Regions from separate parts of the Hahella aquimaris genome, predicted to be linked through region 1. Evidence: predicted binding sites of a transcription regulator. Region 1 holds the regulator's gene; each other region holds the start of a gene.

Evidence for each region. Region 1 encodes FliA, which starts transcription of late flagellar genes. Its sites were predicted from a motif close to CTAAAGTTNNNNNNNNNNCNGCCGATA; they were not measured.
Region 2: a site for FliA is predicted at 7,943-7,969, ahead of O5O45_RS02810 (flagellar protein MotY). Genes of this name have one in related genera too.
Region 3: a site for FliA is predicted at 3,904-3,930, ahead of O5O45_RS03640 (flagellin N-terminal helical domain-containing protein). Genes of this name have one in related genera too.

What each region holds. Positions count from the first base shown of each region.
Region 1 covers NZ_CP132203.1:405,386-416,124, reverse strand. Annotated here, with positions in the region: gene O5O45_RS02080 (protein-glutamate methylesterase/protein-glutamine glutaminase) at 1-752, opposite strand, end outside; gene O5O45_RS02075 (chemotaxis protein CheA) at 808-3,282, opposite strand; gene O5O45_RS02070 (protein phosphatase CheZ) at 3,294-4,085, opposite strand; gene cheY (chemotaxis response regulator CheY) at 4,105-4,479, opposite strand; gene O5O45_RS02060 (RNA polymerase sigma factor FliA) at 4,663-5,376, opposite strand; gene O5O45_RS02055 (MinD/ParA family protein) at 5,555-6,367, opposite strand; gene flhF (flagellar biosynthesis protein FlhF) at 6,424-7,719, opposite strand; gene flhA (flagellar biosynthesis protein FlhA) at 7,756-9,924, opposite strand; gene flhB (flagellar biosynthesis protein FlhB) at 10,032-10,739, opposite strand, start outside.
Region 2 covers NZ_CP132203.1:568,369-579,107, forward strand. Annotated here, with positions in the region: gene O5O45_RS02775 (insulinase family protein) at 1-867, opposite strand, end outside; gene O5O45_RS02780 (hypothetical protein) at 1,089-1,385, opposite strand; gene phbB (acetoacetyl-CoA reductase) at 1,724-2,470, shown strand; gene O5O45_RS02790 (SDR family oxidoreductase) at 2,901-4,886, shown strand; gene O5O45_RS02795 (peroxiredoxin) at 5,290-5,892, shown strand; gene rnt (ribonuclease T) at 6,065-6,721, opposite strand; gene pyrC (dihydroorotase) at 6,823-7,860, opposite strand; gene O5O45_RS02810 (flagellar protein MotY) at 8,014-8,919, shown strand; gene O5O45_RS02815 (argininosuccinate synthase) at 9,059-10,273, shown strand; gene O5O45_RS02820 (Ig-like domain-containing protein) at 10,372-10,739, opposite strand, start outside.
Region 3 covers NZ_CP132203.1:746,485-757,223, reverse strand. Annotated here, with positions in the region: gene fliD (flagellar filament capping protein FliD) at 1-1,092, opposite strand, end outside; gene O5O45_RS03645 (flagellar protein FlaG) at 1,223-1,669, opposite strand; gene O5O45_RS03640 (flagellin N-terminal helical domain-containing protein) at 1,750-3,810, opposite strand; gene O5O45_RS03635 (motility associated factor glycosyltransferase family protein) at 3,988-6,051, opposite strand; gene O5O45_RS03630 (flagellin N-terminal helical domain-containing protein) at 6,623-8,674, shown strand; gene O5O45_RS03625 (tetratricopeptide repeat protein) at 8,710-10,710, shown strand.

The DNA of each region.
Region 1 (10,739 bases):
AGACGTTCGGCAAACGCCGGCGTAAAGGAGGCCGGCATATGCTGCACCAGCACCAGTGGCGCAGGGAACGCGCCTGGTAAGCGGGTGAGAATTTTTTGCAGCGCCACTGGACCGCCGGTGGAAGTGCCAATCAGCACCACTTTATAGTCCTGACGCGGCGTGCGCCGGGATTTCGCCGCCTTCACTTCCGGTTTTGGCTCTACCTTCGGCTCCGGTTTGGCTGGCGGCGCCTTGGCGCGCGCCTCTGCAGCGCGCGGCGTGGGCGCGGCGGGCTTGGACGGCTCGCGTACAGGCGTCGGGGGCGCGGGTTTGGCCAGTTCCGACGCCGGAGCGGAGGCCCCGGACATACGATATTTGGCGCGTGAAACTTCTTTAATACGATCGTGCAGCAGGCGCTTGATCTTGGAGGCGTCGCCGGACATCGCCTCGAAGCTCTTCGGCAGAAAATCCACCGCGCCCGCTTCCAGAGCGTCAAAGGTCACTCGGGCGCCTTCGTAGGTAAGAGAAGAAAACATCAACACCGGCGTGGGCTGAACCCGCATGATTTCCTTGACCGCGGTAATGCCGTCCATGACCGGCATCTCATAGTCCATGGTGATGACGTCGGGTTTCAGTTTTAGCGCCATCTCCACGCCTTCGCGGCCATTGCTGGCCGTGCCGACGACATCGACATCGCTTATGGAGTTCAGGATCTCGCAAAGGCGACGTCTGAAAAATCCCGAATCATCTACTACCAGGACCTTTAAGGCCATTCATCGGTCTCCCGTTTTTGGAAATCACTCCGCCGCTGCGCCTTATGACAGGCGCTCAGCCTGCGGAAGCCGCGGGCTCCGTTTCATCCGAGTCCGTCACCAACTGACTCTTCCTGAACGTCGGCCGACCGTATACTTTGCTGGACTTGGCGTAGCGTCCAAGCATGCTGGGTATGTCCAGTATCAGCGCAATGCGCCCGTCACCCGTGATGGTGGCGCCGGCCATTCCCGGCGTGCCGTGCAGCATTTTACCCAAGGGTTTGATGACCACTTCTTCCTGACCGACCAGTTGATCGACCACAAAGCCCACGCGCTTGGTGCCGACGGAAACAATCACCACATGACCGTTCTCTTCGGTGGGCTCAAATTGCGCGCCCTTCACCAGCCAGCGTTTGATGTGGAACAGCGGAAACACATTCTCGCGCACCACGATACACTCCTGCCCATCGACAATATTGGTCTGGGTCAGGTCAAGGTGGAATATTTCCACCACGCTCACCAATGGGAAAGCGAATGCCTGATCCCCCAGCATCACCATCAAGGTCGGCATGATGGCGAGGGTCAACGGCACTTTGATCACGATACGAGAACCGCGCCCCAATTCCGACTCGATATGGATGGTGCCGTTCAACTGGGTGATCTTGGTTTTGACCACGTCCATCCCGACACCGCGCCCGGACACATCGGATATCTCCGTTTTGGTGGAGAACCCCGGCGCGAATATGAGGTTATAAGCTTCGTTGTCGGTGAGACGCTCGGCGGCGTCCACGTCGTAAATGCCTTTTTCCACCGCTTTTTGACGCAGCACTACCGGATCCATGCCAGCGCCGTCGTCTTCAATGGACAACAGAATATGATCGCCTTCCTGCTCCGCCGCCAGCACCACACGCCCGACCCGCGGCTTGCCTTTTTGCTCGCGCGCCTCAGGGGACTCAATACCGTGGTCGACCGCGTTCCGCACCAAGTGGACCAGTGGGTCGGACAGCGCTTCGACCAGGTTTTTATCTAGGTCTGTGTCTTCCCCACGCAACACCAGATTGACTTCTTTGCGCAGATTGCGGGCCAAGTCCCTCACCACGCGGGGGAAACGGCCAAATACTTTCTTGATGGGCTGCATCCGCGTCTGCATGACCGCAGACTGCAAGTCGCTGGTGACCACGTCCAGATTGGACACGGCTTTACTCATGTTCTCATCGGCGAACTCTTCGCCTAAACGTTTGAGACGGTTACGCACCAGCACCAGTTCGCCGACCATGTTCATGATGTCGTCGAGACGCTTGGTGTCCACCCGCACCGTGGTTTCCGTGGCGATGCTGGCCTGAGCGTCTTTCGCAGCAGCGGCGCTCGCCGCAGGCTGACGTCGCTCCTCGTCCGGCTCCGCGCGGGCTGGCGCAGGCTTGACGACTTTCGGCGGCTCTTTCTTGACTGGCTCCTTTTTGGCGGGCTCTTTTTTCGCAGCCGCCTTTTCCGCCGGTTTTGCGGCGGCAGGCTTGGCGCCCGCAGTAGGACTCGGTCCCTTGCCGGAGCCATGTAGCTCATCCAGCAGTTTTTCGAATTCGTCGTCGGTAATCAGTTCGGAGTCGCCAGAGGCGGCTTCCTCTTTTTTCTCTACTTTCTTTGCAGGCTTTTCAGGCTCGGCTTTCGCCGCAGGCTTGCCTTTCTTCTCCGCGGCAGGGGCTTTCTTCTGCTCAGCCCCGTCGGATACAGCGCCGTCAAACTTGCCTTTGCCGTGCAACTCGTCCAGCAAGGCTTCAAATTCATCATCAGTGATTTCATCACTATCGCCGACGGACACAGCTTCAGCGGCTTCTTCTTGCGGAACCGGAGCGGGTTCAGGGGCGGTCTTGGCGGGTTTGCTTTCCTTGACGCCGCTGAACTTGCCGGGACCATGCAGTTGATCCAGCAGCTTCTCGAACTCGTCTTCGGTGATTTCATCGCCTTCGTCTTTCGACTCAGACGCCTCCGCTTTCTCGCCGCCGTCTTCATCATCCAGGGCGTTGAGCAGGTTCTCGAATTCGTCGTCGGTAATATCGCCTTCCGCCGACGCCACGGGTTCTTCGACTTCCTCAGGGGCTTCTTCTTCGTGCTCTTCAACGGGTTCTTCGGCAGGCTCGTCAGCCTCTTCCGCCACGGAGGCGGATTCGCCGCTGGCCAGTCGCTCCAGGGCGGCCATGAGTTCGGGTGCGGCGGGGGTCAACTCTTCCCTCATTTTCACCTGGGAAAACATTTCGTTGACGGCGTCCAGCGTCTGCAGCACGACATCCATCAATTCAGAGTCGACACTGAGCTGACCGTTGCGCAACAGGTCGAAGACGTTTTCCGCCACATGGCAGCATTCCACCAGGGCGTCCAACTGAAGGAAACCGGCGCCGCCTTTAACGGTGTGGAACCCACGGAAAATGGCGTTCAGCAGATCGCGGTCGTCCGGGTTCTGCTCCAGTTCCACCAACTGCTCTGAGAGCTGTTCAAGAATTTCTCCCGCTTCGACTAGAAAGTCCTGCAGGATTTCTTCGTCCGCTTCAAACCCCATTCATGTGCTCCTCAGAAACCAAGGCTGGAAAGAAGGTCGTCCACGTCGTCCTGGCTGGCGACGACATCTGAGCGTCCTTCGGTCTGGATCTGCGGGCCGTGCCCTTTTGTAATAGACTCTTCTTCGGCCTTCACCTCATGCTGAATGCCTGTTATGCGGTCAACTTTGCCAGCCATGGCGACCAGCTTGACCAGATTCACTTCCACTTCCTTGACCAGACCGGTGACCTTATTGATGACCTGTCCGGTAAGGTCCTGAAAGTCCTGGGCCAACAGTATTTCCGACAGATTGGTGTACACTTTGTCGCTGTTGGCGGCCAGATCCACCAAAAACTTATCAATACGCTTGTACAGCTCGCGGAATTCCGAAGGATCCATTTCCCGCCGCCGCAGTCGACCCCATGCTTCCTTCAGCTCATGGGCCTCCTGCTTCATTTCCACCGCCACGGGCATACTCGCTTCCACCATATCCATGGTTTTGTTGGCGGCTTTGTTGGTCATATCGACCACATAGGAGAGACGATCGGAGGCGTCGGCGATCTTCGACATTTCCTCCTGCTGATTCATCTTCACATTGCCCATGTCGATATTGAAATTGCGTATGGCTTCGTGCAACGAACGGGTCAACTTGCCCACTTCGTGGTACAGCGTACGGTCCCGAGTGTCATTAAGGTCGGAAATTACCCGCAACGCTTCGCCAAAGTCCCCCTTGCTGACGTGCTCCATCAAGCTCGCCGCCTGCTCGCTCAAGCGCGCCTCGATGTCCTCTTGGGAGGAGGATGGTGGCTGCTGTTCATTGGTCATAGTAATTCCTGCGGTTTTATTATGAGTCGATCCGCTCGAAGATTTTTTCTATCTTTTCCTTCAGCACGGCCGCAGTAAACGGCTTCACCACATACCCGTTAACACCCGCCTGCGCCGCGGCGACAATCTGGTCCCGTTTGGCTTCCGCCGTCACCATGAGCACCGGCAGGTTTTTCAGACTCTCATCGGCGCGAACAGCCTGGAGTAATTCAATTCCCGTCATTCCGGGCATATTCCAGTCAGTGACCAGAAAATCAAACTTCCCGGTTTTTAACATCGGCAGCGCGGTGGACCCGTCATCTGCTTCATCAGTATTGGTGAAGCCCAAATCCCGAAGCAGGTTTTTAATAATCCGCCTCATTGTTGAAAAGTCATCTACAACGAGGATTTTCATGTTCTTGTCCAATGTAACCTCCACAATGGCGACGCTGGAAACCCTTTGATTTCATTACTCTACTGAGTAAGTCTAGCTGGTCGCGCCGTACTATCCAGTTTTTTGATACAAGTTGTTTTAGAAAACATGACCGCAGGATGCTGATTTCGAAAAAACATTAACCTGCGCAGGCAATAGCTTGATTTAGCTGTTTTTCCAGTCTGAGAGACGGGATCGCAGTCGCAAGGTCGCCTGGGAATGAATCTGACTGACCCGGGACTCGCTGACTGAGAGCACCTGGCCTATTTCCTTGAGGTTGAGTTCTTCGTCATAGTAGAGAGACAGCACCAGCTTCTCCCGTTCCGGCAAACCGTCTATCGCGGCGCTCAATTTTTCCAGAAAGGCGTTTTGTTCGATGTCGCTGAGGGGATTGTCGGTGGTTAACGTTTCGTCGTCAGAGCCGCCCTCCCCGTGAAAGCCCAGCTCTTCCAGGCTGAACAGCTTCCCCGAACTGGCGTCGCGCAGGCTGGCGTGGTATTGCTCCAGGGGTATGCCCAGCTCTGCCGCCACTTCCGCATCCGACGCGTCACGACCGGTGCGGGCTTCAATAGTGTGTATCGCTTCCGCGATATTACGGGCGTTACGATGCACGGAACGCGGCACCCAATCGCCCTTACGAATTTCGTCCACCATAGCGCCGCGAATGCGGATGCCCGCATAGGTTTCGAATTTGGCGCCCTTGCCGGCGTCGTATTTCTGCGCGGCTTCCAGCAATCCGATCATGCCCGCCTGAATCAAGTCCTCCACCTGCACGCTGGCGGGCAGACGGGCGATCAGGTGATGCGCGATGCGCTTGACCAGAGGCGCGTATTGCCTGACCAGAGTGTCGGCGCGCTCCGCCCGCGTCTCGCTATACATCATATAAGTATTCGCCAATGACATGAATTTGCGCGCAAGGTCTGCAATAAACCGGATGATTTCAACAAAAACGTTCTCATGGGTGTTTGAGGATATGTCCGGCGCAAACGTCACGCCTCATTGCAAGCACCCGGTATATAGCCGCCGGGCGAGCCCTCGCATTCCGTCCGGCGCGCGCCTAACTGTGCACCAGACGCTCCACAAAGAATTCCAGATTGCCTCTCGGCGCCGTCGGCAACGGCCAGTTGTCCACCTTCTGCGCCAGTTGGCGGAACGCCAGCGACGCTTTGGCGCGCGGGTAGGCTTCGTACACAGGACGCTGCCGTTGCACCGCTTTGCGTACGGCTTCGTCAAATGGAATGCTTCCTACATATTGTAGCGCAACTTCCAAAAAGCGTTCGGTGACCTTGGATAATTTACCGAACAAATGCCGCCCTTCCTGCTCGGAGCGAACCATGTTGGCGAGCACCCGGAAGCGGTACATATCGTGGTTCTTGTTGAGCAGCTTGATGACGGCATAGGCGTCGGTAATGGAGGTAGGCTCGTCGCACACCACCACCAGGGCTTCCTGCGCCGCGCGCACGAAGGAGAGCACTTGTTCGGAGATCCCCGCCGCCGTGTCGATGACCAGTACGTCCAGATCGTCGCTGATGTCGCTAAAGGCGTTAATCAAGCCCGCGTGTTCAAGAGGAGACAGATGAGTAAGATGCTGGGTGCCGGATGAGGCCGGGACGATCTTTATTCCGCCCGGGCCTTCGATCATGACTTCCCGCAGGGTGCAATCCCCCGCCAGCACATCCCCGATATTGCGCGAGGCGGTGACGCCGAGCAACACATCAATATTCGCCAGTCCGAGGTCCGCATCCAGCAGCACCACGCGACGTCCCAAATCCGCTAACGCGAGGGACAGATTTATGGAAACATTGCTCTTGCCGACACCCCCCTTTCCTCCGGTGACTGCAATAACTTGAACCGGATGTACTTTACTCATACCGGTAGATATCTCCTGTTATTAGACGGCGCGGCGTTGGCCCCGCACTCAATAGTTTAGACTACCAGTTCCGCAGCGAAGCGACTGGTATTATTAGTTTGTTCGGCCTCTCGCCGGGTCCGCCGCCACAATGCGTCCGCGCGCGCCACCAGCGCATGCGCTTTCGCCGGATGAATGTCATCGGGTATTTTCTGTCCGTCGGTGACATAGGCGACCGGAAGCCGGTTCAGGATGGCCATGCTCAACACTTCACCCAGACTGAACGCTTCATCCAGTTTGGTCATGATACAGCCGGAAAGCCCCAACATCTTATAGTAATGATAGGTGGATTTCATGACCTGCGGTTGGTTAACTGCCGACAATACAAGATAATTTCTGATGCGGTGACGAGCCACTTTCAAGTCTTTCTGCTGACGCTCCCAATTTGGATCCTGAGGCGTCAATCCAGCAGTATCCACCAGCACCAGGCGTTTGTTGGCGAGCCGGTCAAGCAGATCGTCCAGACTGTTCTCCTCATCCACCACATACACTGGCACGTTCAGCAAGCGCCCAAAGGACTGCAATTGCTGCTGACTGGCCACCCGGAAACGGTCGGTAGTGATCAGCGCCAGTTTTTCGGCGCCGTAGTGAACCACGAAACGCGCCGCCAGTTTGGCGAGGGTGGTGGTTTTGCCGGAGCCGGTCGGTCCCAGCAACGCACAGACTCCACGCTGGTGAATCAGTTCTTCATTTTCCGCCTTTAAACCATGGGCCAGACGCGCCATCAGGTTGCGCCATTGCTCCTGCGCGCCTTTGCGCGGATCCGCTTTGGCGATGAGCGCGCTTTGCAGCTCACGGAAGACGCCCATTTCCTGCATGCGTTCGACCAGCTCGCGATGACCGGGATTCTCTTCCGGGCGCGCGGCGGCGGGCTGGCGCATGATGCTTTTGAGCTGCATGATCTCTTCACGCATTTCCGCCAGCATGCGCGAAGTGTCGGTTTCTCCGGCGCCGATTTGCCGGGTCGCGGTCGCCGACGGTTCCACAGCGGCAAAAGCCGGCGCTGGCTCAGCTTTGGGTCTGGCGTTGCTTTTCAGCGTTTCCAGGCGGTCGCGCACCCGCGACATTTCATCCTCCAGGCGACGATGGCGATCCGCGGTTTCCCGCGCCACCGCAGAGGGCGTCGGCCGAGAGCCTTCCTGCTCAGGCATGCTGCTGCGCTGATCGTCCTCGTTATAATCCAGCGCGCAAATCACCTCCACGCCATCCCCCGTCTTACTGGTGGACAGAATGACGGCGTCCGCGCCGAGGTCTTCACGAATATCCTTCAAGGCCTGTTGCATTGACGCTGCAAAAAAACGTTTCACTTTCATAATGTTAGCCTCCCGGCTCCACGAGCCCGCACGGGATTACCCACTGATTGTCGCCACGATGGTGATTTGTTTGTTGTCTGGCACTTCCTGATAAGCCAGGACATGCATGCGCTCCACGCTGAGTTTGATGAACCGCGCCAGAACCGGGCGCAGGCTGTTGGACACCAGCAAGACCGCCGCTTTACCGAGCATTTCCTGTCGCTGCGCCGCTTCCGCCAGTGAGCGTTGCAGTTTCTCCATCATGCTCGGTTCCAAAATCAGACCGATGTCATCCATGCCGCCGGCCTGTTGTGCTTGTTGCATGGATTTAAGCAGTAATTGTTCCAACCCTGGGTCCAGAGTGATGACAGGCAGCTCAGGCTCCGCCCCCACTATGTTCTGGACGATCAGGCGACGCAGAGAAGCCCTTACCGCCGCCGTCAAAATACCGGCGTCCTGGGTCTTCGGCGTATAGTTGACGATGGCCTCCGCAATGCTGCGCATATCCCGCACCGGCACATCTTCCTGCAACAGATTCTGCAACACCTTCAACAAGGTGCTGAGCGAGACGGTGTTGGGAACCAGCTCTTCCGCCAGTTTCGCCGCTTTCTTGCCCAGTTGCTCCAGCCACTGCTGCACTTCTTCATGGCCAATCAGCTCGTAAGCATGACGGCTGAGCACCTGATTCAGGTGCGTCGCCACCACCGTGCTGGAGTCCACCACGGTGTAACCCAGCGTCTGCGCCTGTTCTTTTTGAGAAGGGTCAATCCACACCGCCTCCAGACCGAAGGCCGGATCTTTGGTCTGAATGCCGTCCAGCTTGCCGAAGACCTGGCCGGGATTGATGGCCATTTCCCGGTCTGGATGAATTTCCGCTTCCGCGATGGTGACGCCCATCAAAGTGATGCGATAAAAGTTCGGCATTAAATCCAGGTTGTCGCGGATATGCACGGAGGGCATGAGAAAGCCCAGTTCCTGAGACAGCTTTTTACGTACGCCCTTAATGCGGGCCAACAACTGTCCGCCTTGCGACTTATCCACCAGCGGGATCAGCCGGTAGCCCACTTCCAGACCCACGATATCCACGCTGGCCACGTCATCCCAGCCCAACTCTTTGGTTTCCGGCCCACGCACAGCCGGCGCGCTTTCGCCGGGGGCCAGCGCGGGCCCGCCACCGGGTTGCTGGGGCGCGCCAGGACGTCTAGGGCCAGGCGTCACGCCTTCGTCCACCACTTCCGACTGTTGCTGGCGCTTCCGCATAAAGTAGGCTGCTGCGCCGATAATCGCCGCCAGTCCCAAAAACGCCATATGGGGCATGCCTGGAATCGCGCCCATGATAAACAGGATCACCGCCACAATAGCCAGCGCCCGGGGGGAGCCAAACATCTGGTTGATGACCTGGCTCGACATATCCTGTTGAGTACTGACGCGGGTGACCATGATGGCCGCCGCAGTGCTGAGCAGCAGTGAGGGTATCTGCGCCACCAGACCGTCACCGATCGTCAGCAGCGCATATTTTTGTACGGCGTCGTTGAACTCCAGATCGTGTTGCATGATGCCGATGGAGAGGCCGCCGATCAGGTTGATAGCCAGAATCAGCAGACCTGCGACGGCGTCACCACGAACGAATTTGCTGGCGCCGTCCATGGAGCCGTAGAAGTCCGCTTCCTGGGCCACTTCCGCCCTGCGCGATTTGGCCTCTTCCTGGTTAATAATGCCCGCGTTCAGATCCGCGTCAATCGCCATCTGCTTGCCGGGCATAGCGTCCAATGTAAAGCGTGCGCTCACTTCGGAAACGCGCCCGGCGCCTTTGGTGACCACCACGAAGTTGATAATCATCAAAATGGCGAACACCACCAGACCAACGGCATAGTTGCCGCCAATCAGCACTTCGCCGAATGACTGGATAACTTTACCCGCCGCGTCGCCGCCTTCGTGCCCTTCCAGCAGCACCACCCGGGTGGAAGCGACGTTCAGAGCCAGACGCAACAAGGTGGCCACCAGCAGCACTGTCGGGAAAATGGCGAACTCCATGGGACGCATGGCGTACACGCACACCAGCAGAATGACCAGCGACAAGGCGATATTGAAGGTAAAGAAGACGTCGAGCAGGAACGGCGGCACCGGCAACGTCATCATGCCCAGCAACACCATCAGAAGCACCGGGATGCCCAGGTTGCCGTGGGCCAGGCTCTTCAGGTTGTTGATCGCGGCAGCTCGTTCCATAACACTCCAAACGACGAAAGGTTGACGGAATAAACCGTTTCCACAGAGTGTCTGCAGGAAATGTGCCGCCCTATGGAAAAGCGCCGCCGGACAGAGATTAACTCAACTTACAGATCCCGGCGCAGGTGGGAAGGTATCTTGAAGTCAGGCATGCCCTGGGGCTTCTTACCGTAGCCGCTGCGATAACGGCGTAATTGAAAGACATACGCCAGCACCTGGGCTACGGCGAGGTACAGGCCGGAAGGAATTTCATCCCCCACTTCCGAGTGGTGGTAGATGGAGCGGGTCAACGGCGGCGCCGAGACCATCTCAACGTTGTGCGCCTTGGCGATTTCACGGATTTTCATGGCCATATGATCCGCGCCTTTGGCCAGCACAATCGGCGCCGCCATTTTCTTGGCGTCGTATTTCAGCGCTACGGAATAGTGAGTCGGGTTGGTGATAACCACATCCGCCTTGGGCACGTCCTGCAACATGCGACGGCGGCTCATCTCGTATTGCACCTCCCGCACCCGACGCTTCACTTCCGGCTTGCCTTCCGTGTCCTTGTATTCGTCCTTGATCTCTTGCATGGTCATGCGCAGGTTCTTCTGGTGATCGTAGATTTGAAAGGGCACATCCACCAGGGCGATCAAAATCATGGAGCTGGCCAGGAACAGGAAGCTCCACGCCAGCAGCGAGCAGGCATGGGCCATGCTCACCGCCGTATCTTCCGCTCCCATCGCCAGCAGATCAGGAATGGAATGATTGAGAATGATCAGCGCCACCCCGCCCACCACCAGCGTCTTGGCGATGCCTTTGATCAACTCCATCAG
Region 2 (10,739 bases), 160 kb from region 1:
GATAAGGTTGGTCAGGTAATACACAGGTTTGGCGTGGAAGTAGGGCTCAATGGGCGGCGCTTCGAACATCAGGTGTAGCGAGCGCTTTTCCTTGATCGGTTTCACGGACAACAGCGTCGGCGCAGCGCCGGGCTTGAATAGCGGCGGGCGTTTCTGGTTGTGTTCGATGTCGCGTTTTTTCACGCCGCTGAACTTTTCCTTCACCCAGGCTTCCATTGTGTCCAATGGCTCTTTGCCATAGACAGTCAGCTTCATGATGTCTGCGGAGTAGTGTTGCTCATAAAACTTGAGCAGGGCGTCGCGGATACCTTCGTCAGGACGGTCCGCCAGGGTCTCCAGGTTGCCGACGGCGAACTTGGCCATGGGGTGGGCGGGGTTGATGGCCTGTTTGACTGCAGCGAAAAAGCGGCGGCTGTCTTCCCGCAATTTCGAGGTGTATTCCGAATGCACCGCGTTCTTCTCACGCTCTACATAGGCTTCGGAAAATAATGGCGCGACAAACTGCTGGCTGAAGCGGTCCAGCGCCGGCTCCAGCGAGTCGGCGTCCACGTCGAAGAAATAATTGGTGTGATCGAAAGCGGTGAAGGCGTTGTGAGAGCCGCCATGTTGGTTGATAAAAGACTGGTACTCGTCAGGCTGGGGGTATTTTTCCGTTCCCAGAAACAGCATGTGCTCCAGGAAGTGCGCCAGCCCCTCCCGACCAACCGGATCGGCTCCGCTGCCCACGTCCACATCTATCGCGGCGGCGGCTTTATCGGTTTCCGGGTCGGATATCAACAGCGCCTGTAAACCGTTGTCCAGCGTAACGGCCCGATAAAGTCGCTTGTCATTCGGGCTTTTGGCTATGTTGTTGTTCACTGAGGGCATAGTGTTAGGACTTTTATTGAGAACGCTGCAAGCGGAAATAAAACTAAAAACCAGGATCAAAGTGCCGGCGGCTGCAACGCTAAGGGTTCTTGATCGCATAACTTAAGGCCATTTACTGAGTATAGGTGTTTTGCGGGATAAATTGGCGGGCCGTTGCAGTCTTTTGCTGTGCCGGCGAAGCCAATATCCGGTTAGCTGAGACACGCCCGCCAAGACTTGGTTCAATGATGCTTGGCGGGTTGGTTGGCTTGCTGCAGGGCGTCCAGCGCTGCGGTAGCGATGGTTTTGGCCTCGCTAACGGATTCTCGGGCGCTGAGTTCGCAGATTTTTTTCAACGCGCTTTCCGCGATGGCGGCGTTTTGTTCAATGGTCAGAAACTCTTTTTTGAACGCAATGTCGATGGCTTCGTAAACTTTGCGGATGTTTTCCTGCAGAGCGTCCTTATCGGTGGATGTTTCGTTGATGGCGCGCAAACAGGCTTGCGCGATGCGGATGTATCTCTGGTCTTTATTGGTCATGGCGGCCACATCAGGTTAAACATGGGCCGAGTATATCACAATGGTTCTTGAGTCCGACCTGCTTAAGGATTCTTAATGTGAGTCTTCATCCACTTGTCGCAATCTCTCCCGGACGACGTTATTGCCCGGTATAGCGGACTCAATGAGGCGCGCAAAAAGTGACCGCTATTGCAACTTTAAAAACCGGATATGGCCAGTAGGACAACTCTTGACGTTGGTCAAGACGAGCCCCCTCGGCGAAGGTCTAATTTAAGCTGTCACATAGAATAAATAGTATCCAAAATGCGACTTTTCGCACTGGACAGAAACTCGCATTGGAAAGAAATAAGGAGATTGACATGGAACAGCACATTGCATTGGTTACTGGCGGCACAGGAGGTATCGGGACCGCCATCTCTCAGCGTTTGGCGGAGGACGGCTTTCGGGTGATCGCCACCTGCAGCTCGCCAGCCAAGCGTACACATGCGGAAGCCTGGCGGGCTGAGCAAAGGGAGCGTGGGTTTGATATCGCTATCGAACTCATGGATGTCTCCAGTTTCGAAAGTTGCGCCGCGGCCGCCGCGGATATTCGTGAGAAGTACGGGGTGGTCGATGTGTTGGTGAATAACGCCGGCATCACCCGCGACGCAGTAATGAAGAAAATGCAGATGGAGCAGTGGAAGGATGTCATCGACACCAACCTCAGCAGCGTCTTCAATGTCACCAAGCAGTTTCTCGACGATATGCTGGAAAGGCAGTACGGCCGTATCGTCAATATTTCCTCCATCAATGGCCAGAAAGGGCAGTTCGGTCAGGTGAACTACTCCGCCGCCAAAGCAGGCATTCATGGCTTCACCAAAGCGCTGGCGCAGGAAGTGGCGCGCAAGGGCGTGACGGTGAACACCATCTCACCCGGCTACGTCGCCACTGCAATGGTGATGGCTGTGGCGGAAGAAGTCAGAGAAAAGATCAAGGCGCAGATTCCGGTGGGGCGTTTCGCCGAACCGGAAGAAATCGCCAGAGCGGTATCCTTTTTGACAGCGAAAGAGGCGGGTTATATCACCGGCTCCAACCTGTCTATCAATGGCGGTCAGCACATGTACTGACGCCCGGATGGAACCGGCCGCTGCGGCGGCCGGAGCCTCGCACTCAGTCAATTTGACTAATCCCTTGTGATCTTCTTGCATGAAATCCGTTGATTTCGCCTCCGTTGTTTATACGCTCCGCAATCCCCGTTATCCCGCTTACAATGCGGGTTAGGGCGAATCTAAAGGGTGTTTTCCGGTAGTGATGCCTTTATTGATTTGTAGTTATTTTGATCTAATCCATATTTCGAGCCATTGCTCTAACACAAACAATGAGTTGCGGAATAAAAATAAGTACACTCGTAAAGGTTTATAGCCTAGGCATTCGACAATAAAAACCTTTGCCATACTTATCAGGCTATACAACTGGAAAACAGGAAAGCTTTGCACTGAATCGGTGGAGCTGGGTTCATTAATAAAGTTAAAAAACATCAACCGGAATGGAGTGGATATGAACTACTTCGTGACAGGAGGCACCGGATTTATCGGTCGTTTCCTGGTTCCCAAATTATTAAAACGCGGCGGAACCGTATATTTATTGGTGCGGGAGGCGTCACTCCCCAAGCTGGATGAGTTGCGTGAGCGCTGGAATGCGTCGGATGAGCAGGTAGTCGGCGTTGTCGGCGATTTGGCGCAACCGATGCTTGGCGTCAGTGAAAAAGACGCTACGATGCTGCAGGGCAAAGTGGATCATTTCTTCCATTTGGCGGCCATCTACGACATGCAGGCTTCTGCGGAAAGTCAGGAGCAGGCGAATATCGAAGGTACGCGGAATGCGGTTAAGTTGGCCGATAGCCTCAAAGCCGCCTGTTTCCATCATGTCAGCTCCATCGCGGCGGCGGGTCTGTATCGCGGCATCTTCCGCGAAGACATGTTCGAAGAAGCGGAGAAACTGGATAACCCCTATTTGCGCACCAAGCATGAATCCGAAAAAGTGGTGCGGGAAGAATGTCAGACGCCATGGCGCGTCTATCGTCCGGGCATGGTCGTCGGTCACTCCAAAACCGGTGAGATCGATAAAATTGACGGCCCTTATTACTTCTTCAAGCTGATTCAGAAACTGCGTAGCGCATTGCCGCAGTGGATGCCCACCGTCGGCCTGGAAGGCGGACGCATTAACATTGTGCCGGTGGATTTCGTTGTAGGCGCGATGGATCACATTGCGCATACGGAGGGAGAAGACGGCAAGTGCTTCCACCTGACGGACCCAGATCCCTATAAAGTGGGTGAAATTCTGAATATCTTCGCGGAAGCGGGCCACGCTCCGAAGATGGCCATGCGTATCGATGCGCGCATGTTTGGCTTTATTCCGCCGATGATTCGCCAGGGTATCGCACGACTGCCTCCAGTGCAGCGTATGAAAACCGCCGTGCTCAACGACCTTGGGATTCCAGATGAGGTGATGAGCTTTATCAACTACCCAACCCGCTTTGACAACCGCGAGACTGAGCGTCTGCTTAAAGGGACCGAGATCGCCGTTCCCCGCTTGCAGGATTATGCGCCGGCGATTTGGGACTATTGGGAGCGTCATCTGGACCCGGATCTCTATAAGGACCGTACTTTGCGGGGGGCGGTGGAAGGGCGTGTTTGCGTCATCACCGGCGCTACCTCAGGCATCGGTTTGAGCGCCGCGCGCAAATTGGCGGAAGCGGGCGCCAAAGTGGTTATCGCCGCGCGCACCCTGGAAAAACTGCAGGAAGTGAAAAAAGAGCTGGAGGCATTGGGCGGCGAAATTTATGAATACTCCGTCGACCTCTCTGATCTGGAAGACTGCGATCGCTTTGTCGCCGATGTCCTCAAGGATCTGGGGCATGTCGACGTGTTGGTGAATAACGCTGGCCGCTCTATTCGTCGCTCCATTCAACACGCGTTTGACCGTTTCCATGATTTTGAGCGCACCATGCAACTCAACTACTTCGGTTCGTTGCGATTGATTATGGGATTTGCGCCGAGCATGCTGGAGCGGAGACGAGGGCATATTGTGAATATTTCCTCTATCGGCGTATTGACCAACGCTCCTCGCTTTTCCGCCTATGTGGCCTCCAAGGCGGCGCTGGATGCGTTTTCACGCTGTGCGGCGGCGGAATTCTCCGATAAGAACGTCACCTTCACCACGATCAATATGCCATTAGTGCGGACGCCAATGATCAGCCCCACCAAGATTTACGACTCGGTGCCAACGCTGACTCCCGAAGAAGCGGCGGATCTGATTGCGGAGGCGATTATTCACCGGCCCAAACGCATCGCTACGCGCCTGGGCGTGTTCGCGCAAGTGCTGCACTCTATGGCGCCGAAGTTCAGTGAAATCATCATGAACACCGGCTTCAAGATGTTCCCGGACTCCAGCGCCGCCACTGGCGGTAAAGATGGCGAGAAGCCCAAGGTTTCCACCGAGCAGGTCGCTTTTGCTGCGATCATGCGGGGAATTCACTGGTAACTTCCATCCCTATCGGAAAACAGGTCCCGGCCTTGGCGCCGGGGCCTCGCCTTTCTTAATCAGTATCCTTATAGTCTGAGCAAATCAAGCCGTTGCGCATTAGAAAATTGACTGCAAAACACCTACACTTGCTGGCTCAGGCTGCGTAACCTGAAAGTTTTTTGGCATTATTCCTGTTACGCAGGGCCCCGCGATTTTATAGGGCGGACCTATGCTCGCCATTAATAAATTAAATGGCGCGACAATAGGCTTGGTTCAGTGGAAAAGGTATGATTACGCCACTTTTGTGTGGTGTCTTCCACTCTCTGAACGCAGCAACGTATCGCTGCAATAATTTGTTGAAATAACAAGCGTATTTTGGTGCTTGCATCAAATCAGAAAATGTAATTTAGGAGAAACAACGATGGGCGTTCTAGTAGGAAAACCTGCTCCCGACTTTACCGTTCCTGCTGTTCTGGCTGACGGTCAGATCGTAGACGAATACAAGCTGTCTGAAGCAATCAAAGGCAAATATGCTCTGATTTTCTTCTACCCTCTGGACTTCACCTTCGTATGTCCTTCCGAGTTGATTGCACTGGATCACCGTGTAGAGCAATTCAAAGAGCGCGGCGTAGAAGTAATCGGCGTTTCCATCGACTCTCACTTCACTCACAACGCATGGCGTAACACGCCTGTGGATAAAGGCGGCATTGGTCCCGTCAAGTACACTCTGGCGGCTGACCTGAACCACGAAATCTGTAAAGCGTTTGACGTTGAGTCTGCCGGCGGCGTTGCGTTCCGTGGCGCATTCCTGATCGACAAAGACGGCGTTGTGCGTTCGCAAATCGTTAATGATCTGCCGCTGGGCCGTAACGTAGACGAGCTGATTCGTCTGGTTGACGCGCTGCAATTCCACGAAGAGCACGGCGAAGTATGTCCTGCTGGCTGGAAGAAGGGCGACAAAGGTATGCAGGCTTCTCCAGAAGGCGTGGCCAACTACCTGTCTCAAAACTCCGACAAGCTGTAATCGCTGTCGAGTCGTCTAGTCCTGAAATAGGCGTCAACTCTATTCAGGACGGGGCAAGTGAGTAAAAAAGGCCGCTTTTGCGGCCTTTTTTGCGTCTAAGAGAAGCCCTATAAGATAGGCGCTGTGAGCAGCGCTTATCGATCTTCGGTGTAGAAATAAGGAGAGCCGGAGATCAGTCTGCGTAGTCTTGCTGATCGGTGGTCCAGCCGCCCAATTCTTTCCAGCGGTTTACGATTGAGCAGAATAGCTCGGCCGTTTTCATTGCGTCATATTCTGCGGAATGCGCTTCTTTGTTATCGAAGGGAATGCCTGCTAACTGACAGGCTCTGGACAATACCGTGTGTCCATAGGCCAGCGCCGCCAGTGTTGCTGTGTCGAATGTGGAAAACGGATGAAATGGATTGCGTTTTACATCCCCTCTCTCGGCGGCGGCGAACAAGAACGAGTGATCAAAGGTGGCGTTGTGGCCGACCAGGATCGCGCGATTGCAACCGTTGGACTTTACGGATTTGCGAATAGGGCGGAACAACTCGTTCAGCGCATCGGCTTCGGGTTTTGCGTCGCGCAAAGGATTGAATGGATCGATCCCGGTAAACTCCAGCGCAGCCTGCTCAATGTTGGCGCCGGCGAAGGGCTCTACATTGAAGCTGACCGGCGGCTCAGGATAGAGCATCCCGTCATCCTCCATGCTGATAATAACGGCGGAGACCTCCAGGAGCGCATCGGTCTTGGAGTTGAAGCCGGCCGTCTCGACATCCACCACAACTGGCAGGAAGCCGCGGAAACGTCTGGCGAGAGGGGATTTGGGGCGGTTTTGCGATTCAGACACTGGTTATCTACTTTTGGTTGAGGTGGCGAACGACTCCCGCCACTGCTGTACTGTTATGAGAAATAAAGGTTTTTACGCGACTGCGTGCTTGGGGAGCTGCGTCAGAGCAGCTCAGCCTTCCAGCGAATGGTCTCTCCAGCGCGAAAGGGAACTATTGTTGAGTCGCCCAGCGTCATGCTGGTAGGTATCGTCCATTCCTGTTTGCTCAAGCGTACTTTGCCGTTATTGACTGGTAGGCCGTAAAACTTCGGGCCGTGAAGACTGGCGAAGCCTTCCAGTTTATCCAACGCGCCCAGTTCATCGAAGGCTTCCGCATATAACTCCAGCGCAGAGGGCGCAGTGAAGCAGCCGGCGCAGCCGCAAGCCGCTTCTTTCTTTTCTTTGGGGTGCGGGGCGGAATCCGTGCCCAGGAAAAATTTATCGCTGCCGGAAGCGGCGGCGTAGCGCAATGCAAGCTGATGCTCAGATCGCTTCAGAATAGGCAGACAGTAAAAATGCGGGCGAATACCGCCTACCAGCATATGGTTGCGGTTATAGAGTAAATGATGTGCGGTAATGGTGGCGGCGACATTAGCTCCAGCCTGACTGACAAACTCCACTGCGTCACGGGTGGTGATGTGCTCCAATACGATCTTCAGGTTCGGATAGCGTTCGGTCAACGGTGCGAGGGTCTCATCGAGAAAACGCTTTTCGCGGTCAAAAATATCCACTTCCGCCTGGACGACCTCTCCGTGCACCAGCAGTGGCAGACCAATTTCACTCATTTTCTCCAGTACCGAAAAGATATTGGCGACATCAGTGACGCCGGCGTCCGAATTTGTGGTGGCGCCAGCGGGATAAAGCTTGCAGCCATAAATGATCCCGCTTTGCTTGGCGACGACAATCTCCTCAGGGGACGTATTGTTGGTCAGGTAAAGCGTCATCAGCGGATCGAACGCAGCGCCGGTGGGAACATGACTCAGAATTCGGTTGCGGTAGGCTTCCGCCTGCGCTGTGTGGGTGACCGGAGGAACCAGATTGGGCATGACGATGGCGCGGGAAAACAGCCGTGATGTCGCGGATACGGTTGTCGCAAGAGCGTCGCCGTCGCGCAGGTGAAGGTGCCAATCGTCGGGCCGGGTAATGACTAAGTCAGACATAGAGTATCAACCACCAGGGCAATGCAGAAAAGCAGGGTTACAAAACTGCACGCAAGTATACCAGAACGGAACAGGATTCAGGGTAAAGAATTCCCGCGCCGGGCCGATAATATCGTTAATGTATGTTGTGATCACAGTGTTAGTGAGATTATTGTGCGCAAACTAACAATCGCCTCCATGATGGCCCTTTGCGGGGCTGCTACCACTCAGGCCATGACTTTTTCGGCAGGCATCGAAAAAAGTCAGTGGTATTTATCTTCCTCCATATTCGAGTGCGCGTTGACGCATAACATTCCGCAGTACGGTAGGGCGGTGTTCTACCGGGAGGCGGGCGAATCACTAAGATTCTATCTCGACACCTCACGCAATCCCATGCGTGAGGGCGAGGCGGCGCTGGTGCTGGAGGCGCCGCGCTGGCGTCCTGGCGTTGGCGTCAGAGACCTGGGATACGTAGCGGTGTTGGACAAGCCGCACCCCATTACCGTGGATAACCCTAAAGCGGAGCAAATGATGGATAGCCTGCTGGAAGGGATGATGCCGACCTTTACACGTCGTGCGCGTTTCAATGACGATACCGTCAGAGTGGAGGTTTCTTCCATCAACTTTTCCCGCTACTACGAAGATTATTTGTCCTGCGTTTCAGGGTTGTTGCCTGTGAACTTTCGTCAGGTTGAACGTACAGCGGTATTCTTCAAGCTGGATGAGTCTGTGCTGACGGATCAGGATAAAAGAGAGTTGGACAAGGTGGTCTTGTACGTGAAGGCCGATCCTTCTGTGACGGCGATTTTCGTCGACGGACACACGGATTCCACAGGGCGCAGGATATACAACCGTCGACTGTCCAAAGATCGGGCGGAAGCTGTGACCGCCTATTTGACGGAAAAGGGCTTAGAGTCGGAGAAAATCACCACCCGCTATCATGGCGAACGTTATCCCGTGGTTAAAAACGCCGGCCCTAAAGAGTTGGCTCGTAACCGTCGCGCAACGGTAAGATTGGAAAGAGGGACACAGCCGCCACCTAAAGACGATCTGCTGGATATTTCGACAGAGGAGTTGTAACCCGCTTTATTTTTCGATCAACTCGTTCAATCTGCGCCTCACCTTGGCTGGAGAGGCGCATACGCCTTGCTCAACCATAGAAAACTTTGTACGAAGGGCCTAGAATAACCGCCTTTCGTAATCTCCTGGGAGCATCGTCATGTCTAAGGTCAACAAAGTCGTACTCGCCTACTCGGGCGGGTTGGACACCTCGGTAATCGTTAAGTGGCTGCAAGAAAACTATGACTGTGAAGTGGTGACCTTTACTGCTGATATCGGTCAGGGCGAAGAGGTTGAGCCGGCTCGCGCCAAAGCGGAGAAGCTCGGCGTCAAACAGATCTTCATTGAAGACCTGCGCGAAGAATTCGCACGTGACTTTGTTTTTCCAATGTTCCGCGCCAACACTATTTATGAGGGCGAATATCTACTGGGCACGTCCATTGCGCGTCCCTTGATCGCCAAGCGCCTAGTGGAAATCGCCAACGAGACTGGCGCAGACGCCATTTCTCATGGCGCCACAGGAAAAGGTAACGACCAAGTGCGCTTTGAGCTGGGCGCCTATGCGCTGAAGCCTGGCATTAAAGTGATAGCGCCTTGGCGTGAGTGGGATCTGACCTCAAGAGAGAAGTTGTTGACCTATTGCGATACTCACGATATTGCAGTGGAAAAGAAGAAAGGCAAATCACCTTATTCCATGGACGCCAACCTGCTGCACATTTCGTATGAGGGCGGCATTCTGGAAGATCCTTGGGCGGAAGCGGAAGAAGATATGTGGCGTTGGTCCGTATCTCCTGAGGCGGCCTCGGATCAGGCGACCTATCTGGAACTGACCTATAAGAATGGCGATATCGTCGCTATCGACGGCGAAGCTCTGGCGCCGCACGAAGTCATTGAGAAGTTAAACAAGGTTGGCGGCGCCAACGGAGTAGGACGTCTCGATATCGTTGAGAATCGCTATGTGGGAATGAAGTCCCGTGGCTGCTATGAAACGCCAGGGGGAACCATCATGCTGCGTGCGCACCGCGCGATTGAGTCCATTACTTTGGATAAAGAGCTGGCTCACCTTAAAGACAGCCTGATGCCCAAGTATGCGGAGCTGATTTATAACGGCTATTGGTGGTCGCCGGAGCGTCTTGCTCTACAGAAGTTGATCGATGAATCGCAGCACCATGTCAATGGCGTGGTGCGGGTTAAGCTGTATAAGGGCAACGTTATCGTAGCGGGACGTAAGTCTGAAGATAGCTTGTTCGATGACCGTATCGCCACTTTTGAAGATGATGGCGGCGTATACAATCAGCGGGATGCGGAAGGTTTTATCAAACTGAATGCTCTGCGTATGCGCATTGCTGCCGATAAAGGCCGTAGCATGAAATAACGCCGGGCTCGGCTCAAAATAAAAACCGCCAAATATGGCGGTTTTTTTATGTCTGCCTAGCGCCCTCAGAAGGGAGGGCGCTTTCTTTGCTGTTTGCCTTAGTTGCTAAGGTTCAGTTGCTTGTTGGTTCTGGCTTGATAATCAGCTTCCGTTTCCAGGCCGGTAGTTTCACCTGCCAATGCTGCGGTGGTGTCTACGGCTGCAGATGATATCTCACCGCCAAGCGTGAAGAATGCAATGGACTCCGTTACGCCTTCGGCAAATGAGGCTTGGCGGCGCGCGGTTTCCGCGGCTACATCCGGGTAAGAGGAGGCTTCTGACGACGAGACGATCGGCAGTACGTACATGGCGTGAGAGCCATAGCTGAGACGGCTGATTAATGTGTCGGGAGAGCCTGAAGGCGCAGCGGCGTCAAGCGTATTCGTCGCCCCCATTTGCTCAGCCAGCTTATCCACACCGGATAACA
Region 3 (10,739 bases), 340 kb from region 1:
GCTTTGCAGCTTGTTTTGGAACGTAAGGCTGTTGAACTCCAGCTGTCCCGATTCTGAGTTGGTCGTAATTCCCAATTCAGACAAGCTACGGACGTTAGCGCTTTCCAGCCCGGGAACAATTGAACTCAATGTAGAGCGCAACTGGGTGGAGATAGTGCGCACAGTGGAACTGCCCAGCAAAGTGCCTTTCTCTCCAGTATCACTGTCAAAAGCAGTGACTTCATTAATGATTTCCTGCAAAGCATTATATTTATCCACTAAATCCTGGACCCTTTCGGTCACAGCATTCAGGTCTTTGCTAACGGTAACGTTGACTGCGCTTGCGGTTTCAGCATTTAAAGTAAGAGTCAGGCCGTCCACCACGTCATCGACGGTGTTCAATGAACGGGTGATGGCAACACCGTTCAAAGTAAAGGCGGCGTCTTCCGCTGCGACGTCCTGAGTTAAATTCTGGTTAGTGGCGTTATAAATAAACTGGGAAATCCCGGAACCATCTGTACTGTTGCCGTCGTTATCCGTCGCCGAAATGGAAATAGCGTTCGCCACACCGGTTTTTGAAGCGGATAACACAAGCTGATAGGAAGTGCCGTTATAGATAACGGAGGAATTAACATCCAGCCCCATATCGTTAATGGCGTCGGACAACCCCTGCAACGTGTTGTTGCTGCTATTTACAGTTAGGTTTTTGGTAACGCCGCCGACAGTGAACGACAGTGTTCCAGTTCCTACAGTTGTGGTGTCTTTATCAGCGAAAGTGCCGGAGCTCAATGACTGCGCGACAGCCAGATTGCTGACGGTAAGCGCATATGAGCCAGTTTTCGCGGAGGTATTGGCGGTGACGCCAATAGAAGAGCCGCTGGAGGTCGCCGTGTTGCTGGACATCGACTCCGGCGTACTCAATGTTCGGGCGGACAAACGCAGGTCGGTGATTGCGCTTTTCAGACGACTCAGATCGCTGAGTTTGGCCGTCACTTCATCTTCTTTGAGATCCAGCCTTTTTTCCGTCGGCTCACGCTCAGCACTGGCCAGCTGCTCGATCAAATCGCTGGTCAATACTCCCGAGCCGATGCCTATTGAAGAAACGCTTGCCATGTGAAGCCAACCTCGCGGATTGTGTGTACGATCATATCTCTATTTATCGGCAAAAAGGGGCAAAACTTTGCCCCTTTTTTTGTTACGGATCGTAAATCCCTGCCGAACCCTATCTGTTCTCCGCCAAGCCTCATGCCTTGGCGGAGAACAGATTAACTGGTTCATCCTGCTGCAAGTTGCGCGCCAGCTTAAGGGCCAAGTCATCAGGAATCTGTCTCACTACTTCTTTTGTGGTTCTGTCCAAAACAGTAATGACCGTTCTTCCCGAATCCTCATCCAGTTCGAACTGCAGGTCGCGCTGGACAGATTGAACGTATTCATTCAATTTGGTCACCGCTTCCCTCAGCTCCTGGCTTTGCTCCTTCTCCAACTGTTGTTGCTGCTTGTTGGCAATGTCGTCGGTGGGCTTGGCTGCAGAACTCTGCTTCGCAGCCTGCGTATCAGGCGTAGACGTGGCTACCCCGGACTTAACCTTAGGTTCAATCGGAGGTGACGACGTCGCAGACTGAGCAGACGGCAGGATCACGGGTTTCGTGACTGCCGCCATACTCAGTTCAGTAGTCTTAACGTCATTCATATCTCACCTCTTAGCATGTCTTAACGCTTAAACCGGCCGGAAGAGAACATCCGGCCGGTATTTCACGTTAGTTCACTCCGTTACTGCAGGAGCGACAAGACTTGCTGGGGTCTTGCATTAGCCTGCGCCAATATCGAGATACCGGCTTGCTGCAGTACCTGCGCCCTTGACAACGCGGCGGTCTCAGAGGCGAAGTCTGCGTCCCTGATCCGGCTGTTGGCGGAGTTCAGGTTCTCGTTGTTCACTTCCAAGTTCGCAATCGTGTTCTGGAAACGGTTCTGGATCGCGCCCAGTTCCGCTTGCTTGGACGTTACGGTCTGCAATGCGTTATCCACTGCTTTCAGAGCCGCTTCAGCGCCAGCTACCGTTGAGATGTCTACATCTTGCAGCAGGGAGCCGCTCTCAGCGCCGCCGAATGTACCGATTCGCAGACCCGCTTTCGCCAGGCCGGCAGAGTTGGTGTTAGATTCAACATCTATTTGACCGCCAGACAACAGCGTCACAGAGCTGACAAAGGTCGTGGTGGTGATGCTGGCCATCGCTGTGGCGCCACTGATGTCGATGTTACGACCGTCCGCAGCCACCAGAGTAAAGGAGTCAGAGTCCAGTACTTCCGCAGTAACGCCAGTCTGGCCGGATTTCTGGTTGATCGCGTCAATGATCGCCGCCTGCTTCACAGCAACGTCGTCAGTGGTGCTGAAGCTCGCAGTGATGGAGACGCCGTTGACTGTGATCGTAGCGGACTCTGTTGTGGTCGTCAGGTTGCCTGAGTTAACACGGTTCTCATTAGCTAGCGCGGTAACGCCAGTCTGATCAGACGAACGGTTGATCGCAGCCGCTTTCGCGATGGCGCTACCGTCCGCATTCGCAGTAGAAGCCGTGTCGTCAGTGCTCAAGCTGGGCCCGATACCCACGTTGTTGATGACGATGTCACCAGTCACCAAAGCAGTAGTGGTGCCATTATCGCTCACAATACCTGCATTATTTCCGCTGAAAGTGCCCACTTCAAAACCGGCGTTATCAATGTTTCCAGTTGTAGTGGTCAGAGCGATGTCGCTGCCATCGTCGCTTGAAAGCGAGTAGGTGCCGACATAGGCGTTACCCAAGGAGCTTGCGGCGGCCAGACCAAAGGTGGCCAAGGTGTTGCTCGTAGTTTCGGTCAATACGATGTTACGACCGTCGTCTGCCACCAGAGAGATACCTTTGGCAGTGTCGCCATCGAAGACCGCACGCACGCCAGTGGCGCCGGATTTTTCATTAATGGCGTCTGCTGTCGCTTGCAGGTTCTGCTCGACAGTCAAGGTGGTGCCTTTACTCAGGCTGATGCTGACGCCGTTCAGGTTCAAGGACACGTTCGCCGCAGTCGCGTCAGCGGTCGTGGTGCCAGCGACATAGTTTGCATCGACAGTCGCGGTGACGCCAGTCTGATCGGATACATCATTAATCGCCGCCGCTTTGGCGATGGCGCTGGAAGCTGCATGACTGGTGGAAGCCGTGTCGTCAGTACCCACAGAGGCGCCCACGGAGATACCGTTAATGACGATGTCCCCTGCAACCATTTCATTGCCGGTGCTGCCTACAACCAGAGCGGTCGTAGTCGTTCTGCTGGAAATACCGCTGGTGTCCGCTGTTCCCAAAGTGCTGGTGTCCAGCTTGGAGATGGACACGCTAATGGTGTTCCCCAAATTGGCGCCAGTCTGGAATACGGAATTCTGGAAAGAGCCGTCAAGCAGTTTCTTACCGTTGAAGTTGGTAGTTGCAGCGATGTTTTCAATCTCGCTGATCAGCTGGCCAACCTCTTCCTGCAAGGCTTCACGGTCGATAGTTGAGTTAGTGTCGTTCGCAGATTGCAGTGACAGCTCACGAATACGCTGTAAGCTGTCTTTCATTGAACTCAATGCGCCTTCAGCGGTCTGCGCCAATGAGATCGCGTCTCCCGCGTTACGAACCGCGACGTTGGTGCCGCGAATCTGAGCGTCGAAACGTGTTGAAATCGCCAGACCTGCCGCGTCATCTTTTGCGCTGTTGATGCGGAGACCCGAGGAAAGCCGCTGCAGCGCCGTATCCCCTGACCGCTGTGAAGCGTTCAGGTTACGCTGCGCATTCAACGACGCAATGTTGGTATTAATTATTTGAGGCATATTTGCTTCTCCTGTAACCCTTCTCACTCGGTTAAGAGGTTCTCGCTTCTACACAGCTGGGCCGGTCGAACTGCGCTAACCCGTTGTCCTTAGTAACGGCTTCAGGAGAAGATTCTTTAGTTAATTTTTGCCTGCTCTTTGTAATGAAATGTAAGCCTTAAACCCATAATGTCGCACTCACGCGAAGTCGTCTGGATCATTAATCGAACGGCACACCCAGGGATCTGTGGCGAGGTCGAATTTTTTATACATAACCTGAAGAAAATGTTTATGTACATCAAGGAGAAAGCGCAGCATAGTCTGTCTCCACTCCTCCATGAAAGTCAGCCTCTCCGTATCATTCTGAATGGCCAGCGCATGCGCAAAGCCGATATAAAGAAAATGCCTGATAGAGCCCCGCAACAGGAAATAAAATTCTTTAGCTTTAACTTGCACCTGATCTTCCATGTAAGTGTTAATGCGGTTACAGACTCTGTTCATTTCATCCTTGGTGGTAATGGGCGCCTGCAAAAATGTGGAAACATCGTCGCTGAACTGTCCGAATAAGACATTTAAGCGGTCTCGCTTCTTCTCAAGCACGTCTACCGGTATTTTTTCGTGCTGCGACGCGTAGAGGTAATCCACCACCTTCTGCTTCTTGTCGCTGCTCTCGTTGAGCGCCGTCAGGGAAATCGGTAATGGTCCGGGCGCCACCCACTCAGCGCCTTCAATCTTGGCCCCATGAGAGAAGTTGTAGACTTTGCCTCGCTCCGGGAAGTCACGCAGGCTGTTTTCCGCTTTGCGTTTGGCGGCGAAATATTGCGGTGACGTCAATACGGAGCCGCCGTCAACGCCCTCCACCTTAAACACATGCTGACCGTCGTAATCCACGCTGCGCTTGAACGCTTCATGGGCGTCGTCGTCGTAATAGATCGAGCTTTGCGCATGGTGATGGCGTCTGTCTGTGAAGCCAAAGTCCATTCCAAACAATAAGATATTCTTGAATCCATAATGTAGCGCCCACGCTAACCCGAGGTTGGTGCAAGTGGGCGTTCCCCCGCGGATGATCTGCCCATGCTCGGAAAACATGGTCGCCAGCCCACACTCTTCTTTGATGTAGGCGCGCCGTTCGCCAAACAATTGGTAAACGATCGGACTGATATGAATAGGCGCGATGACCTTTATTGAATTCAAATAATCAGGATCTTTAAGTCGCTCCAACTGCCCCACCACATACTGATAGTCAGACTCCAGCTCGACATGAATATCCGGCTTGATTCCCATGGGATGCAGCGCCGTAATGGACGAACCGCATGAAATGATCAACGCGCCGCGCTGCTGCATCTCCCGTAACTGATCAATGCGCAAGTCGAGGGAGGGGCCCGCCCCGACAATGCACACCGGCACATCAGTAATGTCGTTGACAGGCGGCGGCAATAGTTCAACGCCGCTATATATATTGTGCGCCGCCTGATTGAGCTGATTGACCTCATCATCGTAATTGCCCCAGGAAACCAGGAACACATACAGGTCGTCGCACACTTTCTCAGATAAATTATCGTGAGACTTCAAGCCGCGATGGTTATAAAACAGCGTCGCGAGAGGAAACGCCGGCGGCGTCGTAACCAGGTTATTCCACAGCAGCGCCCACTGTGAGTATTCGTCTTCCTGCCCGCCCAGCAGAAAGTGAATGGTGCGCCCTTCCGCGCCGTCATACTTGCTGCAGATCTCCGCCCAGTCGACGGCGTACAGACTCGCGGCGAAATGGTCCAGATTAGGTTCAAAAACCACGGCGTAGTTGACCTTGTGCTGTTCCAGGAAGGCCTCAATGTGATAACCCACGCCGCACCCGAGGAAGACAATACAGGGATAGGAGTCGCCCAGCCAAAAGTGATTGAAGTTCGACTTATTAATGGGAGACTTCCGAATAATGGCGTCGGCGGCTTTGAAGAAAAACCTTGGGAAGCAGTAATCGCCGGGAAACGGCGGGTCAATGGAAACCACCTTGCCGCCTTCACTATAAGCCTTGGTGAACTCTTTAATTTCGTTTAACGCATAGGCCTTGGCTTTACCATCGTAAACGGAACGACCTTCATCGTGAATATCCACTTCGCCTGCGTCAGGGATGATATTCAGCTTGGCTTTTTTCATCTGATAGTTCAGGAAGTGCTTATAAATGCCGGGAAAGTGATCTTTGAAGTAGGCTAAATTCTTTTCCCTGCGCTCGATGAAAGGCTTAAGTATTTCCGCTTGATCGGTCATTGCTTCTATCTCTTTTTTAGTTTTTCCGAACGAGAAAATTGGGACGGCAATTTTCCGTCACTCGAAAAATTTTTAGTGAACAGACAAAGTTAGCGTAGCAGTGATCTGGCCATTACTCCTGTTTTCGCCACTTTTAACTCCTTTAGACCTTAGACTCGGCAATTATCATGCCGCCATATCCACAGCCGCTTGCAAACGGGACGCATCAGGTTGCGCCGCCTTTCTTTGCAAGGCCATGCCATCTATATAAGGAAGCGCCCCGTGGACTCCTCTATTTTTCCCTTGGCGGCAAGCGGCAACTTTTTGACCGCTGCTTGGCAAACTCCTGCCAAAATCCTCGGCCCCTTCTTCTTTGAAAACTTATTCGCATTTTTTTGTGATTAAAAATCAAACACATAAAATTTCGCAATAGTTCTGGCAATGCTTTTGCATAGGCAGTGGAAACGTCCCTGTCTGCGCAATTTTTATTCGCATACAGGGGCAGGCAAAGTCAGGTAGCCGGTTGCTACGCATCCGAGCGGCTCTTACGAAGGAAACGGCCCGGCTGGTATAGACGCAATAGGGGGAAGTTATGCCTCAGATAATTAATACCAACATCGCCTCGATTAACGCGCAGCGAAATCTCAACAATTCGCAGTCAGCCAACCAGACCGCTCTGGCGCGCCTGTCATCGGGTCTTCGTATCAACAGCGCGCGGGACGACGCAGCCGGTTTGGCGATATCCACCCGCTTTACCTCTCAGGTACGAGGATTAAGCGTCGCTATCCGCAACGCCGGCGACGCCGTGTCGCTGTCGCAAACAGCGGAAGGCGCGCTTGGCGCGATGAGCGAAAACCTCCTGCGTATTCGCGACCTGGCGCTGCAATCCGCCAACGCCACTAACAGCGGGCTGGATCGCAAAGCGCTTAATGAAGAGGTCAACCAGCTGCTTCAAGAGATCAAGCGGGTATCGGAGCAAACCAACTTCAACGGCACCAAATTGTTGGACGGCACCTTCACAGACGTGACCTTCCAAATCGGCGCTAACGAAGGAGAGTCGGTCACCTTCGGTATTGAGGGCGCTACCGTGGACAAACTGGGAGCAGCGGAAACCGACGGCATATCCTCGGAACCAGAATCCGCCGCCCTCGCCGCAGGCGACCTGGTGATCAACGGCATCGCCATCGGCGCCTCCACCGGTGTTGACGACGCGTTCTCCAGCGCCAACCAGGACCAGAGCGCCATCGCCAAAGTGGCGGCCATCAATAAACTGACCGAGTCCACCGGCGTAGAAGCCGTGATTAACGGCACCTACGTCAGCGGCTCCACCACCTTTATCGCCACTACCCAGTCAGCGTCCGTGACGATAAACGGCGTGGCGATCGCTGTGACCATCTCCTCTAACCTGTCATCACAGGTCAACCTCGAGAACGTCGCAGCGGCGATCAATGAAAAATCCGGACAAACTGGCGTTACCGCCACCTTTGACGGTAACCCGACGGTCGGCATCAGACTGACAGCGGAGGATGGCCGTAACATTGTCATCCAAAGCACCGCCCTCAACTCCACCGCTTTCGGTTTACCACCGTCCGACACCACCGCCTCCGCAGCAATCACCTATACGGGCACCTTTACGCTCATATCCCGCGACGGCAGCGCCATCGGGCTTGACACCACAACCGGCAACATAGGTAACGCGGGCTTGTCGGTAGGCACTTTCAGCGGCAATAACAGCGGAGCCATCAGCGACCAAGTGGACGCTAACCCATTCGCCGCCGGAGATTTGGTTATCAACGGCGTTCCCATCGGTCCAACGCAAACTAACTTTGACACATCCTCCAGCACGCAGACTGACTCCAGCGCCATCGCCAAAGCCGTGGCCATCAATAAGGTCAGCGACCAGACCGGCGTCGTCGCGGAGGTAAACGATACGATCCAGAACGCCACCGCATTGGTGACCGGCAGCGCACAAAACTTCAACTTCCAGATCAATGGCGTGCAGATCAACATCTCCTACGGCTCTAACGACACCGTGGCGGATGTGCAAAGAACGGTTATCACCGCGATCAACAACAAGTCCGGACAGACCGGGGTGCAAGCGGAAGCCTTCGGCAGCAGCTATAGAATGATTGCCGACGATGGCAGGAATATTCAGATATCCAACGCGTCCACAACCACATCTTTGATTGGATTGGGCACTGTAGACACCGTTACCGCCAGCACCATCACCCTGCTCTCGGCCGGCGCCATCGAATTGGATACGCTGACCGGTCAGATAGAAAAGAGCGGGTTCGAAGTCGGCACGTACGGCTCCAACTCCACCGGACAATTGGTGCAAAACATCGACATCTCCACGGTAGATGGCGCCATCCTGGCTCTCAGCGCGGTGGACAACGCGTTGAACACTATCAACTTCCAGCGCGCCAATCTCGGCGCGATACAGAATCGCTTCGAGTCGACCATCTCCAACCAAGCGATCGCTTCAGAAAACCTGACCGCCGCCAACTCGCGAATCCGCGATGCGGACTTCGCGGCGGAGACCGCCGAGTTGTCCCGAACCCAGGTATTGCAGTCAGCCGGATTGTCGATTCTGGCCCAGGCTAATGCACAGCCGCAGCAGGTGCTGCAGCTGCTGCAAGGCTAAACAGAGATTGAATTGAGCTAGCAGAGGTAAGAACCATGCAGGCAACAGCGCAAGCAAACGAAAAACTTCAATCCACCCGTGTTGAAGCCGCCCATCTACTGATAGAGGCGAACGAGATATACCGCGCTTCCAATCGCCCAGGGGCGTCGCATCAACAGCGCAGTGAGGACAGAAGCGCCGCCAAAACGTTGATAGAGCAAGCACTGGCGCTGGAACCAGGGCAAGCCTCGGCGCTGGGCCTGCTGGGACGAATAGAACTGGATGAAGGACGGCTTAATGAAGCGCGCCGGTTCTTCAACCAAGCGTTGGCCCAAGACCGTAACGCGCCGCAACTGATCGCCAACCTTGGCTATCTGAACCTGATGGAAAATCAGCCCGCCCAGGCGGAGCAATATTTCCAGCAGGCGCTGCAGCAAGATAAAAGCTACGCTGCGGCCTTTCTGGGAATCGCGCACTGTCAGGCCGCAATGGGCAATTACGACATTGCCTATATGCACTACAGGCGCTTACTGGAATACGGTCTGAAGTGGCCCACTCTGTACGCAGGCATGATCAAGTGCTGCGCCCATCTGCAGGTAGAGCGACGCTCCGAAGTTATCGAGCGCGACTTGATCGATCTGTTGCAGCAAGAGGATCTGCCTCATCAGAATCTGGCTCGCCTTACCGCTCAGGCGCTGACGTTGAAATACGATCTGCGCAACCCTGACGTGTGCATTGATATCAATGACGCCGCCCAGGACCCATTACTGCTGTTGGCGCTGACCAGAACTGTCATGCCCAATGCAGATGTGGAGCAGTTCATCACCTTGATACGCAAAGCCATCCTTGAAGAAGTGATGGCCTCCGGTGAATTACGCGAAGGACTGCAGGAGCTGGCCATCGCCATTGGCGTCTATAATGTCGCGACCGGCGGAGCCCTCTATGCCACCGAAGACGAAACCTATCAAATCAGCGACTTAAACAGAAAAATTCTACTCTCCTGCACAACGGAAAACAGCGTGACGGATATCGCCGGCGCTCTTATCATCGCCGCCATGTACGTTACTCTCTTCCCGCAAGCCTATTCGCGCTACTTGTCGGCTTTCTCCCTGAACGACTGGCCAGACGCAATGCAAACGCTGATGGAGGCCAGCTTCTACTTGCCAATGGAAGACGAAGGTTACAAACAAGGGTTTCAGGAAAAACAACTGGAGCTGCTGGAAGACGCCGCGGAAGTCGCTATGGCCTGCCCAGTGTGGCGCAACATAGAGTTCTTCAGCGAGCAATCGTTGCGCAAACAATTGGAAAGCGTATTAGGCGCACGGGCGCAACAGTTACCCGAACGCCTGTGCGCCATGATTCTCGGCGCCGAGTCGTCACAGCGTGCAGTGGAGTTCGCCCGCTACTTTGATGACGTGGATGTTATCGCCGTCGACGAAAATCTGGCGAACCTCGCTTTTGGCGCCCGCAAAGCGGAGCAGTACGATCTGGAAAATATCGTGTTCTGGCCCTACTCCATCGCTCAACGCTTTATTGACGACGGGTCCACGATTCACTTCTTGAAGATTGAGAAGTTTCCCTCACTGAGCGAGGCGGAGTTTAACCTGATCGAGAGCATCAAAAGAATGGTGTGCAAGGGCGGCGTCGTACAGGTTTCAACTGGCGACAGCGAGTTAACCCAGGTAACGGATAAGGCTCAAAGTATTATTGAGCACTATCGGCTGACGCGTCGCTCCAATGATATCCGCTTGCTGCGCTGCGCCATCATCGAAAATGCAGATGATCCCGCCTGGGCGCCATTACTCAGCCATCCGCACTTTTACAACCTGACAGGGTGCCGCAGCACCTGGTTCGCCGGTGAAGACCGCGCGCAGATTCAGTCAGTGCTGACTTATCTCAGCAATGAGGTGGACTGGAAGCTGGCGCAAGTCAAAGACCGGGACGATAAAGTGCAACCCTCAGGCCCAATATTGAAACAACTGCAGACCGAAGTATTCGGGGCTGATATCGGCAAAGTTATTGGCCACGATCTCAAGCTGTATTTTGTGAAAAGGTAAAAGCCACTATCGGCGGGCTGAACAGCCCG